3 regions of the Pseudomonas sp. zfem002 genome follow, and region 2 is predicted to be linked to each of the others. Evidence: predicted binding sites of a transcription regulator. Region 2 holds the regulator's gene; each other region holds the start of a gene.
What was found. Region 2 encodes sigma-54, which starts transcription at its own class of promoters, with help from an activator protein. Its sites were predicted from a motif close to ANTGGCATNNANNTTGCTNT; they were not measured.
Positions count from the first base shown of each region.

Region 1 (4,189 bases), on a different contig from region 2:
CTCGTCGCACTGCCTCATCTTCATCAGCATGCCCTTGGCCAGCTCGATGCGCTTGCGCTCCGCCAGTTGCTGGTCGCGGGCCTGGAGCTGGGCCTTGAGCGCCTGGTCGCTCTCGAAGCGGGCCATGGCCACGTCGAGGATCGGCTGCAGGCGACGGGCATGGATGCCCTCGACGATGTAGGCGCTGACCCCGGCCTGGATTGCCCGGCGCATGACGCCGGGATCGTGCTCGTCGGTGAACATCACGATCGGCCTGGGCAGATCGCGGCTGACCAGCACCACCTGGTCCATGACATCACGGCCGGGTGACTCGGTATCGATCAGAATCACATCCGGACGCACCGTTTCGACGCGCGCCGGCAGGTCGATGGTCAGGCCGGATTCCTCGATCACCTCGAAACCGGCTTCCACCAGCGCTGCGCGCAGGCGGCCGACCTTTTTCTCGGTGTCGTCGATCAACAGGATTCGCAACATGTCGGCAGCTCCGGTCAGGCGTCGCTCAGGGCGTGCAGGCTGAAGCCATGGGCATAGCCGCGGGGATCCGAGCCATCCCAGACCGTGCCGTCGATCAGCCGGCTGCTGCGCATGGATTCCACGGGACAGTCGATGCCCAGGCTGATGGCGGCGTCACGGTACAGGCTCAGTTGCTGGACCTGGCGCGCCACCTCGAGGTAGTCCGGATCGTCGCGCAGCAGGCCCCAGCGGCGGAACTGGGTCATGAACCACATGCCGTCGGACAGGTACGGCACGTTGCTCTTGCCATAGTTGTGCAGGCTGAGGGCGTGAGGATCGTGCCAGCGGTTGCCGAGACCGTCCTCGTAGTCGCCGAGCATGCGTGGCTCGATGGTCGTCAACGGTGCATCGAGATAGGGCGGTGCGCTGAGCAATTGCGCGGTGGCGCGCCGATTCTCCTGGCTGGCCTCGATGAAGCGGCTCGCCGCGAGTACCGAGGCCACCAGTGCCCGCGCGGTGTTGGGGTAGTGCTCGACGAAGCTGCGGGTGGCGCCGAGGACCTTTTCCGGATGCTCGGGCCAGATCGACTGGCTGGTCGCCAGGGTAAAGCCCATGCCCTGGTTCACCGCGTCCGCCGACCAGGGTTCGCCGACGCAGAAGCCGTCGATGCGCCCGGCGCGCAGGTGGGCGAGCATCTGCGCCGGTGGGACCACCACGCTGTTGACGTCGCGCAGGGGGTGGATGCCCTGGCTGGCGAGCCAGTAATACAGCCACATGGCGTGGGTGCCGGTGGGAAAGGTCTGGGCGAAGGTCAGTTTTGTCCGACTTTGGTGCACGTGACGCTGCAGTGCTTCCGGATTGGTCACGCCCTGGGCCTGGAGCGCGGGGGAGAGGTTGATGCCCTGGCCGTTGTGGTTCAGGCCCATCAGCACCGCCATCGGCGTCGCCGCGACGCCGCCGATGCCCAGGTGAACGGCGTAGGTCAGGCCGTACAGGCAGTGCGCGGCATCCAGCTCGCCGCTGAGCAGGCCGTCGCGCAAGCCGGCCCAGGAGCTCTGGCGCTTGAGGTTCAGGCTCAGGCCATGGGGCTGGGCAAAGCCCTGGGTCGCCGCGACCACCAGCGGGGCGCAGTCGCTCAGGGCCATGAAGCCGATGTTCAGGCTGGTCTTTTCCGGCGCGTCGCTGCCATGCAGCCAGGCCAGTGGGGTGGGGGAGATATCAGTCATCGCAATGCAGTCGCCCGGCAGATAAAGCGTTGGCCGGCGCGCTGAACACGCCGACCGCGTGGCAACCATCCAAGCAACCCATATGCCAAGGCCCTGTCGCCGAAACCCCGGCGTGGCTATAATCGCCACCTCTCCAAATCTTGAGCCAAGCCCGCCCATGTATAACCTGGCCCGCCAGCTGTTGTTCAAACTGTCCCCGGAAACGTCCCACGACCTGTCGCTCGACCTGATCGGCGCTGGCGGCCGTCTGGGCCTCAACGGACTGTTGACCAAGGCGCCGGCGCGCTTGCCGGTGACGGTCATGGGCCTGGAGTTCGCCAATCCGGTGGGGCTGGCCGCCGGCCTGGACAAGAACGGCGCGGCCATCGATGGTTTCGGCCAACTGGGCTTCGGTTTCGTCGAGATCGGCACCGTGACCCCGCGTCCGCAGCCGGGCAATCCGAAGCCGCGGCTGTTCCGTCTGCCGGAAGCCGAGGCGATCATCAACCGCATGGGCTTCAACAACCTGGGTGTGGACAACCTGCTCGACCGGGTCCGGGCATCCCGCTACAAGGGCGTGCTGGGCATCAATATCGGCAAGAACTTCGACACCCCCGTCGAGCGCGCGGTGGACGACTACCTGATCTGCCTGAACAAGGTCTACGCCCAGGCGAGCTACATCACCGTCAACGTCAGCTCGCCCAACACCCCGGGCCTGCGCAGCCTGCAGTTCGGCGATTCGCTCAAGCAACTGCTCGAAGAGCTGGCCGTGCGCCGCGAGGAACTGGCCCTGGCGCATGGCAAGCGCGTACCGCTGGCAATCAAGATCGCCCCGGACATGACCGACGAGGAAACCGCACTGGTGGCCGCGGCCCTGCTGGATTCTGGAATGGACGCGGTGATCGCGACCAACACCACTCTCAGCCGTGAAGGTGTCGAAGGCCTGCATCACGCCGACGAGGCCGGTGGCCTGTCCGGTGCTCCGGTGCGTGACAAGAGCACCCATACGGTGAAGGTCCTGGCCGGGGAACTGGCGGGTCGCATGCCGATCATCGCCGCCGGCGGAATCACCGAGGGGCGCCATGCCGCCGAGAAGATCGCCGCGGGTGCGAGCCTGGTGCAGATCTATTCCGGTTTCATCTACAAGGGCCCGGCACTGATCCGCGAGGCGGTGGACGCCATCGCCGCCATGCCGGGGCGCTGACTCACGGGCATAAAGATGCGGGCATAAAAAAGGGCCCCATCAAGGGGCCCCCTGGGCCGAAGCCCGCCGCCCGGATAGGGCGCGCATGTGAAACGGTTATTCGGTCAAGCTCCTCGATCAGCCAACGGCGTGAACTTCGTTGAGTCTATGGATACCTGCGGTGCCGGTCATACCATCCCAGTTGTCGCCTCGTCCTTCACGCCAGCCATTGATCCATGCCTGGCGTACGGACGGCAGGGTGAAGGGGCAAAGCTCGCGGGATTTGCCGGTGACCCCGTATTGGTAGCCACGTGAAAATGCTCTTTCCAACGGATCACGCTTAAGTCTTCTCATAGGGTACTGCCCTCATTTGTTGACTGTAATGTCCCGTCGGCCTCGTCTGAGGCCGGGCAGATTCGTTCTGCCGGTTTTGCGCTCGCTGCCGGCGTGGCGAGCTGAAGTGTCGTACCGTTGCGGTCACGACCTGAGTTGATTTCTAACCAATGGGGATGGGCGTGTGAACGAACGTTTTGTCATAAGCACGTAACCTTTCCATGGGTGAGAGGATAAGTAAAAAAATGCTTCACAGAGGGACGGCGGTTAAAGCCAGCTATCATCAGGATTTGCCCCGCCTATGCAGCAAAACGCCATCGCGTAGCTGGTTTTCCGGCGCTGGTGGATAAATCGACGAAGGGTCGAATTTGTCACCTTCCGCAATAGAATTTTTCGTTCTGCCCGGCGATCAAAGCCTTTTTGCCTCTCGCGAAAAGGATTCTCCGGGCGGCCCGGCACGCAGCGTCGTGCCACTCGGGTGCTTGCCGAAGGCACCCGATCAAACTTCGAAGGGCGATGCGCTCGCACCTTCACTACAAGGCTGGATTGACCCATGTCGGACCGTTTCGAACTCTACCTCACCTGTCCCAAAGGCCTGGAAGGCCTGCTCGCCGACGAGGCCCGCGGCCTTGGCCTGGAGGATGTGCGCGAGCACACCTCGGCGCTGCGCGGCTCGGCCGACATGGAAACCGCCTATCGCCTGTGCCTCTGGTCGCGCCTGGCCAACCGCGTGCTGCTGGTGCTCAAGCGCTTCGACATGAAGAACGCCGATGACCTGTACGACGGCGTCCACGATGTCGACTGGCAGGAGCACCTGGATGCTGCCGGCACCCTGGCGGTGGAGTTCAGCGGCCATGGTTCGGGCATCGACAACACGCACTTCGGTGCGCTCAAGGTCAAGGACGCCATCGTCGACAAGCTGCGCAACGCCCGCGGCGAGCGGCCATCGGTAGACAAGCTGAATCCTGACCTGCGCGTGCACCTGCGCCTGGAGCGTGGCGAGGCGATCCTGTCC
Region 1 is NZ_JAVYJH010000003.1:158,531-162,719, forward strand. Features, by position in the region: gene RTI28_RS06610 (ANTAR domain-containing response regulator) at 1-474, opposite strand, end outside; gene RTI28_RS06615 (CmpA/NrtA family ABC transporter substrate-binding protein) at 489-1,679, opposite strand; gene RTI28_RS06620 (quinone-dependent dihydroorotate dehydrogenase) at 1,837-2,862, shown strand; gene rmf (ribosome modulation factor) at 2,980-3,195, opposite strand; gene rlmKL (bifunctional 23S rRNA (guanine(2069)-N(7))-methyltransferase RlmK/23S rRNA (guanine(2445)-N(2))-methyltransferase RlmL) at 3,728-4,189, shown strand, end outside.
Region 1: a site for sigma-54 is predicted at 1,750-1,769, ahead of RTI28_RS06615 (CmpA/NrtA family ABC transporter substrate-binding protein). Genes of this name have one in related genera too.

Region 2 (4,189 bases):
ATCGTCTACAACTCCAAGACCCAGGTCGCTACTGCCGGTCGCGGCGGCAAGGACATCCAGACACCACGTCAGCGTATCGACATGGTGATCCAGCCGAAGAAGAAGGCCGAGTAATGGCAACTCTCAAAGCCCAGCATCTGGCCAAGAGCTACAAGAGCCGGCAAGTCGTGCGTGACGTCAGCCTGTCCATCGACAGCGGCCAGATCGTCGGCCTGCTGGGGCCCAACGGCGCCGGCAAGACCACCTGCTTCTACATGATCGTCGGCCTGGTCCAGGCCGATCAGGGCCGCGTCCTGATCGACGACCTGGACGTCAGCCACCAGCCGATGCACGGTCGCGCCCGCGCCGGCATCGGCTATCTGCCGCAGGAAGCGTCGATCTTCCGCAAGCTGTCGGTGGCCGACAACATCATGGCCATCCTGGAAACCCGCAAGGACCTCGATCGCGATGGGCGCCGCAAGGAGCTGGAAAGCCTGCTGCAGGAATTCCACATCAGCCACATCCGCGACAACCTAGGCATGAGTCTGTCCGGTGGCGAGCGTCGCCGCGTGGAAATCGCCCGCGCCCTGGCGACCGCACCAAAGTTCATCCTGCTCGACGAACCCTTTGCCGGTGTCGACCCGATTTCGGTCGGCGACATCAAGCAGATCATCCACCACCTGAAGGCCAAGGGCATCGGCGTTCTGATCACCGACCACAACGTCCGTGAGACCCTGGATATCTGCGAAACCGCTTACATCGTCAACGATGGTCAACTGATCGCCGAAGGCGACTCGGAAACCATCCTGGCCAACCAGTTGGTGAAAGAGGTGTACCTCGGCCACGAGTTCCGCTTGTAGGTTCGAGGTCGTTGGAATGACCGGGCGCTGGCCTTAAGCCACTATTCGCGGCTTAATTGTTACAGCGCTCTAGGCAAACGCTACAATTTCAGGCATATATCTTGCTTAAAATTGGCGCCCCGCGTCCGTGTAGTAGATGGCGCATGCGCGCCGGCGAATAAGGTGTTAAGCCCCAGCCATGAAACCATCGCTCGTCCTAAGAATGGGCCAGCAACTGACGATGACCCCGCAGTTGCAACAGGCCATACGTCTGCTCCAGCTTTCCACGCTGGACCTGCAGCAGGAAATCCAGGAAGCCCTGGAGTCCAACCCGATGCTCGAACGTCAGGAAGAAGGCGACGACTTCGACAACAGCGACCCCATGGCCGACAACGCCGAGAGCAAGCCGGTCGCGGAAACGCAGGAAAGCAGCTTCGAACAGTCCGCACCGAGTGCGGAGAACCTCGAAGAAGGCGAATGGAACGAGCGCATCCCCAACGAACTGCCGGTCGACACTGCCTGGGAAGACATCTACCAGACCAGCGCCAGCAGCCTGCCCAGCAATGACGACGACGAGTGGGACTTCACCACCCGCACCTCGGCGGGCGAGAGCCTGCAGAGCCACCTGCTCTGGCAACTGAACCTGGCGCCGATGTCGGACACCGACCGGCTGATCGCCGTCACCCTGATCGACTGCATCAACAACCAGGGCTACCTCGACGAAACCCTGGAAGAAATCTGCGACTCCTTCGATCCCGAACTGGATATCGAGCTGGACGAGATCGAAGCCGTCCTGCACCGCATCCAGCAGTTCGAACCCGCCGGCATCGGCGCGCGCAACCTCGGCGAATGCCTGCTGCTGCAACTGCGTCAGCTGCCCGCCAATACGCCGTGGATGGGCGAAGCACAGCGCCTGGTCAGCGACTACATCGACCTGCTCGGCAGCCGTGACTACAGCCAGCTGATGCGCCGCATGAAGCTCAAGGAAGACGAACTGCGCCAGGTCATCGAACTGGTGCAGAGCCTCAATCCGCGCCCTGGCTCGCAGATCGAATCCAGCGAGCCCGAATACGTGGTTCCCGACGTGATCGTGCGCAAGGACAACGAGCGCTGGCTGGTGGAACTCAACCAGGAAGCAGTACCGCGCCTGCGGGTCAACCCGCAGTACGCCGGTTTCGTCCGCCGCGCCGACACCAGCGCCGACAACACCTTCATGCGCAACCAGTTGCAGGAAGCGCGCTGGTTCATCAAGAGCCTGCAGAGCCGTAACGAAACCCTGATGAAGGTGGCGACCCAGATCGTCGAGCACCAGCGCGGTTTCCTCGACCATGGCGACGAGGCCATGAAGCCGCTGGTCCTGCACGACATCGCCGAGGCGGTGGGCATGCACGAATCGACCATCTCCCGGGTGACCACGCAGAAATACATGCACACGCCCCGCGGAATCTATGAGCTGAAGTACTTTTTCTCCAGCCATGTGAGCACCTCCGAAGGGGGGGAATGCTCCTCCACCGCTATCCGCGCGATCATCAAGAAACTGGTTGCCGCGGAAAATCAGAAAAAGCCATTGAGTGACAGCAAGATCGCTGGTTTACTGGAGGCACAAGGCATCCAGGTAGCACGTCGCACCGTCGCCAAGTACCGCGAGTCGCTCGGCATCGCACCCTCGAGTGAACGCAAGCGATTGATGTGACAGTTCCTGAGATGTGCCATCGCAATTCAGTGGCAGGCGCAACACCTGCCTCTTTATGCACGGCAACAAAGGAGAAGCAGTATGCAAGTCAACATCAGTGGACAACATGTAGAAGTCACTCCACCGCTTCGTGAATATGTCGAATCGAAGCTGAAGCGTCTGGAGGGTCATTTCGACAGGATCACCAACGTGCAGGTCATCATGAAGGTCGAGAAACTCCAGCAGAAAGTGGAGGCGACCTTGCAGATTCCGGGTGGTGAAGTGGTTGCGAATGCCGAAGACGCCGACATGTATGCCGCCATCGACTCCTTGACCGACAAGCTCGACCGCCAACTGAAAAAACACAAGGAAAAACAGCAAAGTCTGCTGCAAGGTGCAGCGGCACGCTGATCCCCCTCATCCATGATCCGACTTGAATCCATCCTGACCCCCGGCCGTTCCCTGGTGAACGTGCCGGGCGGCAGTAAAAAGCGCGTACTCGAACAGATCGCCAACCTGATCGGCCAGGAAGTCCCCGAGCTGGACACCCAGGACGTATTCAAAAGCCTGATCGACCGGGAAAAACTCGGCTCGACGGGTTTCGGCAACGGCATCGCCATTCCCCACTGCCGCCTCAAGGGCTGCAACAGTCCAATCAGCGCGCTGCTGCATCTGGACGCCCCCATCGATTTCGACGCCATCGACGGCGCCCCGGTAGACCTGCTGTTCGTCCTGCTGGTACCGGAAGCCGCCACCGATGCGCACCTTGAGCTGCTGCGCCAGATCGCCAGCATGCTTGACCGCAAGGACGTGCGTGACCGACTGCGCGCCGCCCCGAGCAGCACCGCCCTTTACCAGGTTGTCCTGGACGAGCAGAACGGAAGCTGACCATGCGCCTGATCATTGTCAGCGGCCGTTCCGGATCCGGCAAAAGCACCGCCCTCGATGTCCTGGAAGACAATGGTTTCTACTGTATCGACAACCTCCCCGCCGGCCTGTTGCCGCAGTTGGCGGAGAGCGCGCTGATCAACACCGAATTGCTGCAACCGCGGGTCGCGGTGTCGATCGACGCCCGCAACCTGCCCAGCCACCTGACGCGCTTCCCGGAATTGCTCGACGAAGCCCGCGCACGGCACATCCAGTGCGATGTCCTGTATCTGGATGCAGACGAAGAAACCCTGCTCAAGCGTTTTTCCGAAACCCGTCGACGCCACCCGCTGACCAACCAGGACCGTTCCCTGGCCGAGGCGATCCGTGTCGAAAGCGACCTGCTCGGCCCCATCGCCGACCTCGCGGACCTGAAGATCGACACCACCAGCCTGAACCTGTATCAGCTGCGTGACACGATCAAGCTGCGCCTGCTCAACCAGCCGGAGCCCGGCACCGCCTTCCTCATCGAGTCCTTCGGCTTCAAGCGCGGCATGCCGGTCGATGCCGACCTGGTGTTCGATGTTCGCTGCCTGCCCAATCCGTACTGGAAACCCGAGCTGCGCGAGCATTCGGGCCAGGATCAACCGGTCATCGACTACCTGGCGACACAGCCCGACGTAGAAGAGATGTTCCAGGACATTTCGTCCTACCTGCTGAAATGGTTGCCGCGCTTCGCCGCCAGCAACCGCGCTTATGTCACCATTGCCATCGGCTGCACGGGTGGCCACCATCGCTCCGTCTACCTGACCGAACGTCTGGGCCAATTGCT
Region 2 is NZ_JAVYJH010000002.1:120,391-124,579, forward strand. Features, by position in the region: gene lptA (lipopolysaccharide transport periplasmic protein LptA) at 1-114, shown strand, start outside; gene lptB (LPS export ABC transporter ATP-binding protein) at 114-839, shown strand; gene RTI28_RS03860 (RNA polymerase factor sigma-54) at 1,018-2,511, shown strand; gene hpf (ribosome hibernation-promoting factor, HPF/YfiA family) at 2,593-2,901, shown strand; gene ptsN (PTS IIA-like nitrogen regulatory protein PtsN) at 2,914-3,378, shown strand; gene rapZ (RNase adapter RapZ) at 3,381-4,189, shown strand, end outside.

Region 3 (4,189 bases), on a different contig from region 2:
AGACCGAGGTGCGCTGCAGCTTGTCGGCGGTGCGGATGTAGAACATCAGCACGCGGTCGATCAGGCGCACCAGGGTGGCGTCGTCGAGGTCGGTGGCGAACAGTTCGGCGTGGCGCGGACGCATACCGCCGTTGCCGCAGATGTACAGGTTCCAGCCCTTCTCGGTGGCGATCACGCCGATATCCTTGCTCTGCGCCTCGGCGCATTCGCGGGTGCAGCCCGACACGGCGAACTTGAGCTTGTGCGGCGAACGCAGGCCCTTGTAGCGATCTTCCAGGAGCAGGGCCATCTTCACGCTGTCCTGTACGCCGTAGCGGCACCAGGTGCTGCCGACGCAGGACTTCACCGTGCGCGTCGACTTGCCGTAGGCATGTCCGGTCTCGAAACCGGCGGCGATCAGCTCTTCCCAGATCAGCGGCAATTCGTGCAGCTGCGCGCCGAACAGGTCGATGCGCTGGCCGCCGGTGATCTTGGTGTAGAGGTCGTATTTCTTCGCCACCTCGCCGATGACGATGAGCTTCTCCGGGGTGATCTCCCCGCCGGGAATCCGTGGCACCACCGAGTAGGTGCCGTTCTTCTGCATGTTGGCCATGAAGGTGTCGTTGGTGTCCTGCAGCGGCACCAGCGACGGGTCCATGATCGGCTGGTTCCAGCACGAGGCGAGGATCGAGCCGACGGTGGGCTTGCAGATGGCGCAACCGATATGGCCCTTGCCGTGCTTGGCCAGCAGTTCGTCGAAGTTGCGGATACCCTCGACCCGCACCAGCGCGTAGAGCTCCTGGCGGGTGTAGGCGAAGTGCTCGCACAGGCTCTTGTCGACGCTGACGCCGCGGGCGGTCAGTTCGTGTTCGAAGACCTGCTTGAGCAAGGCCGCGCAACCGCCGCAACCGGTCGCCGCCTTGGTGCAGCTCTTCACCGCGGCAAGATCGCCACAACCGCTGTCGATGGCGGCGCACACTGCGCCCTTGCTGACGTTGTGGCAGGAGCAGATGGTCGCGCTGTCCGGCAGGGCATCGGCGCCCAGGGCCGGCGCACCGCCGCCTTGCGGGAGGATCAGCGCGGCCGGATCGGCGGGCACGGCGATGGCGTTCTGCACGTACTGCAACAGGGTGTCGTAGTAACTGTTGTCGCCCACCAGCACCGCGCCGATCACCCGCTTGCCGCTGGCATCCAGGACCAGGCGGCGGTAGCTGTTGCCCGCTTCGTCGATGAAGCGATAGCTGCGCGCGCCCGGGGTGGCGCCATGGGCATCGCCGATCGAGCCGACATCGACGCCGAGCAGCTTGAGCTTGGTCGACATGTCCGCCCCGGCGAAAGCGTTGGCCGGCTGTCCGGCCAGCGCCGTGGCAAGGTTGCGCGCCATGCCGTAACCCGGCGCGACCAGGCCGAACACGCTGCCATTCCACGAGGCGCATTCGCCGATGGCATAGATGCGCGGGTCGCTGCTGCGGCACTCGCCATCGATCACCACGCCGCCGCGGGCCGCCACTTCCAGGCCACTGGCGCGGGCCAGGGCGTCCTGCGGACGGATACCGGCGGAAAACACGATCAGGTCGGTTTCGAGGAATTCGCCACCGTCGAAATTCATCCGGTAGCGGTAGTCCTCGCCGGCGACGATGGCCTGTGTCGCCCGCGCCAGATGCACGCCGACGCCCAGTGCCTCGATCCGCGCGCGCAACGCCGCGCCGCCCTCGCCGTCCAGTTGCACCGGCATCAGGCGCGGCGCGAATTCCACCACATGGGCTTCCAGGCCCAGGGACTTCAGGGCATTGGCCGCCTCCAGGCCGAGCAGTCCGCCACCCACCACCACGCCGCGGCGGGCATTGGCCGCGGCCGCACGGATCGCGTCGAGATCGTCGAGGGTGCGGTAGACCAGGCGCGCCGCGCCTTCGGAACCCTGGATCGGCGGCACGAAGGGATAGGAGCCGGTGGCCAGGATCAGGCGATCGTACGGGTAGCGCCCCTGCGCGGTGACTACTTCGCGGCGCTCGCGATCCAGTTCCAGCACCGCCTCGCCGAGATGCACGGCGATGCCGTGTTCGCCATACAGCCCCGCCTCGCCCAGTGCCAGAGCTTCGGCATCGCTGCCACTGAAGTACTCGGACAGGTGCACGCGGTCGTAGGCGCGCTGGCGCTCCTCGCCGAACACCCGCACCTCGAAACGGGCCAGGGCACCGCGCTCGATCAGTTGCTCGATGCAGTGATGGCCGACCATGCCGTTGCCGACGATTACCAGCTTTTCTCGTTGCTCGATGGACGCGATGGCGTTCATGCCTGGTTCCTCACGGTGCGGGGCGTACCCCGGAAAAAACGCAAAAAAAAGCGCCTGGAGCCGAAGCTCCAGGCGCCTTTGCCTGGTCTTGATCGTTATGGTCCGTAACGGTGATCGACGTTGACCACCCGGGACGTTGTACAGAGCTAAAAGCAGGTAGTGTGCCAAGTGCCCGATTGGCCTGAAATCTAAGGTTTCAGGGGCTCCTGGCGGGTTTGCTTGAACCACGCTGGTGCAGAAATCGCCGTGTTGCAGCATGTTGATGCAGTGAGTTTCCCGGCCGCATCAGTACACATCCCGCAGGTAGCGCTTGTCCCGCCCCATCTGCGCCACGTATTGCGCCGCCTGCTCGGCACTCATCCCGCCATGCTCCGCGACCACGGCCTTCAGCGCCGCGTCGACATCCCTGGCCATCCGCCCGGCATCGCCGCAGACATAGAAGAACGCGCCGTCACGCAGCCAGCGCCACAGCTCCGCGCCCTGCTCGCGCATGCGCTGCTGCACATAGATCTTGTCTTGCTGATCGCGCGAGAACGCGGTGTCCAGGCGGGTCAGCACACCGCTCTGGCGCCATGCCAGCAACTCGTCGCGGTAGTAGAAGTCGCAGGCTTCGCGCTGTTCGCCGAAGAACAGCCAGTTGGCGCCGCTGGCGGCACGCGCCTCGCGCTCCTGGAGAAAGGCACGGAACGGCGCGATACCGGTGCCGGGCCCGACCATGATCACCGGCAGGCTGTCATCATCAGGCAAGCGAAAACTCGCGGACGGCTGTGGGAAGATCGACACTTTCAATTCCCCGGCACGATCGGCGACAAAGGTCGAACACACGCCCTTGCGCTGGCCGTAGCGCACCGTCGACATCGTCAGGTGCACCTGCCGCGGATGCTGGCGCGGGCTGGAACTGATGGAGTAGAGCCGGGGCTGCAAGGGCTTGAGCAAGCTCAGCCAGTCCGCCAGGGGCAGCGACAGGGGAAACTCGGCGAGCAGGTCGGCCAGTTGCCGGCCCCACAAGGCATCCTTGTCGCTGGGGCAGGCAGGATGCACGGCGCGGAAGCGCTCCAGCCACTGCGGGGTGATCCGGCTGATATCCAGGTGATCGCTCAGCGCCTCGCGCAGCGACATCGGCGCCTGGCCCTTGAGCGTGACCTCGAGCGCCGCGTCCAGCCCGCTGCGTTCGAGCACTTCCTCGACCAGTTGCGGACAGTTGCGCGGCCAGATCCCGAGGGCATCACCGGCTTCGTAGCGCAGCCCGCTGTCGCCCAGGTCGAAGACGATCTGCCGGGTTTCCTTGCTCGCGCCCGGCCCGTTGAGCAGACGATTTTCCACAACCCGCGCGGGCAATGGCGCCTGCTTGCCGAACGCCGCCTGCGGCGGTTCGCTCAGGGCCAGCGGCGCCTGCGACAGCTTGCTGGTCAAGGCCTGCAGCCAGCCGGCGAAGGGCTCGTCGAAATCCGGTTCGCAATCGACCCGCTCCAGCAAACGCTGGCCGCCCAGTTCGGCGAGACGCTGATCGAGCTTGCGACCGAAGCCGCAGAACTGGTCGTAGCTGGAGTCCCCCAGGGCCAGGACCGCGTAGGGCCGCTTCGCCCAGTCAGCACCTTCGCCCTGCAGCGATTGCCAGAACGCCGTGGCGCTGTCCGGGGCTTCGCCGTCGCCGAAGGTGCTGGTGATCAGCAACAGGCTCGCGGCCTCGCCGATCCGCGCCGGCTGCACGCTTTCCATGCATTCCAGCTGCACCGTCAGCCCGGCTTCGCGCAGATGGCCGGCACAGCGCTCGGCCAGGGTCTGGCTGTTGCCGGTCTGCGACGCCCAAAGCACCAGGTGAGCCGGGGTGACCGGGGCTTCCAGGGCGGCCACGGCAGGCACGGCCTCGGTGCGGGAATACAGGCCGGCCAGCAGGCCGTCGACGAACAGCCGTCG
Region 3 is NZ_JAVYJH010000005.1:81,446-85,634, reverse strand. Features, by position in the region: gene nirB (nitrite reductase large subunit NirB) at 1-2,272, opposite strand, end outside; gene RTI28_RS09135 (bifunctional nitrate reductase/sulfite reductase flavoprotein subunit alpha) at 2,558-4,189, opposite strand, start outside.
Region 3: a site for sigma-54 is predicted at 2,422-2,441, ahead of nirB (nitrite reductase large subunit NirB). Genes of this name have one in related genera too.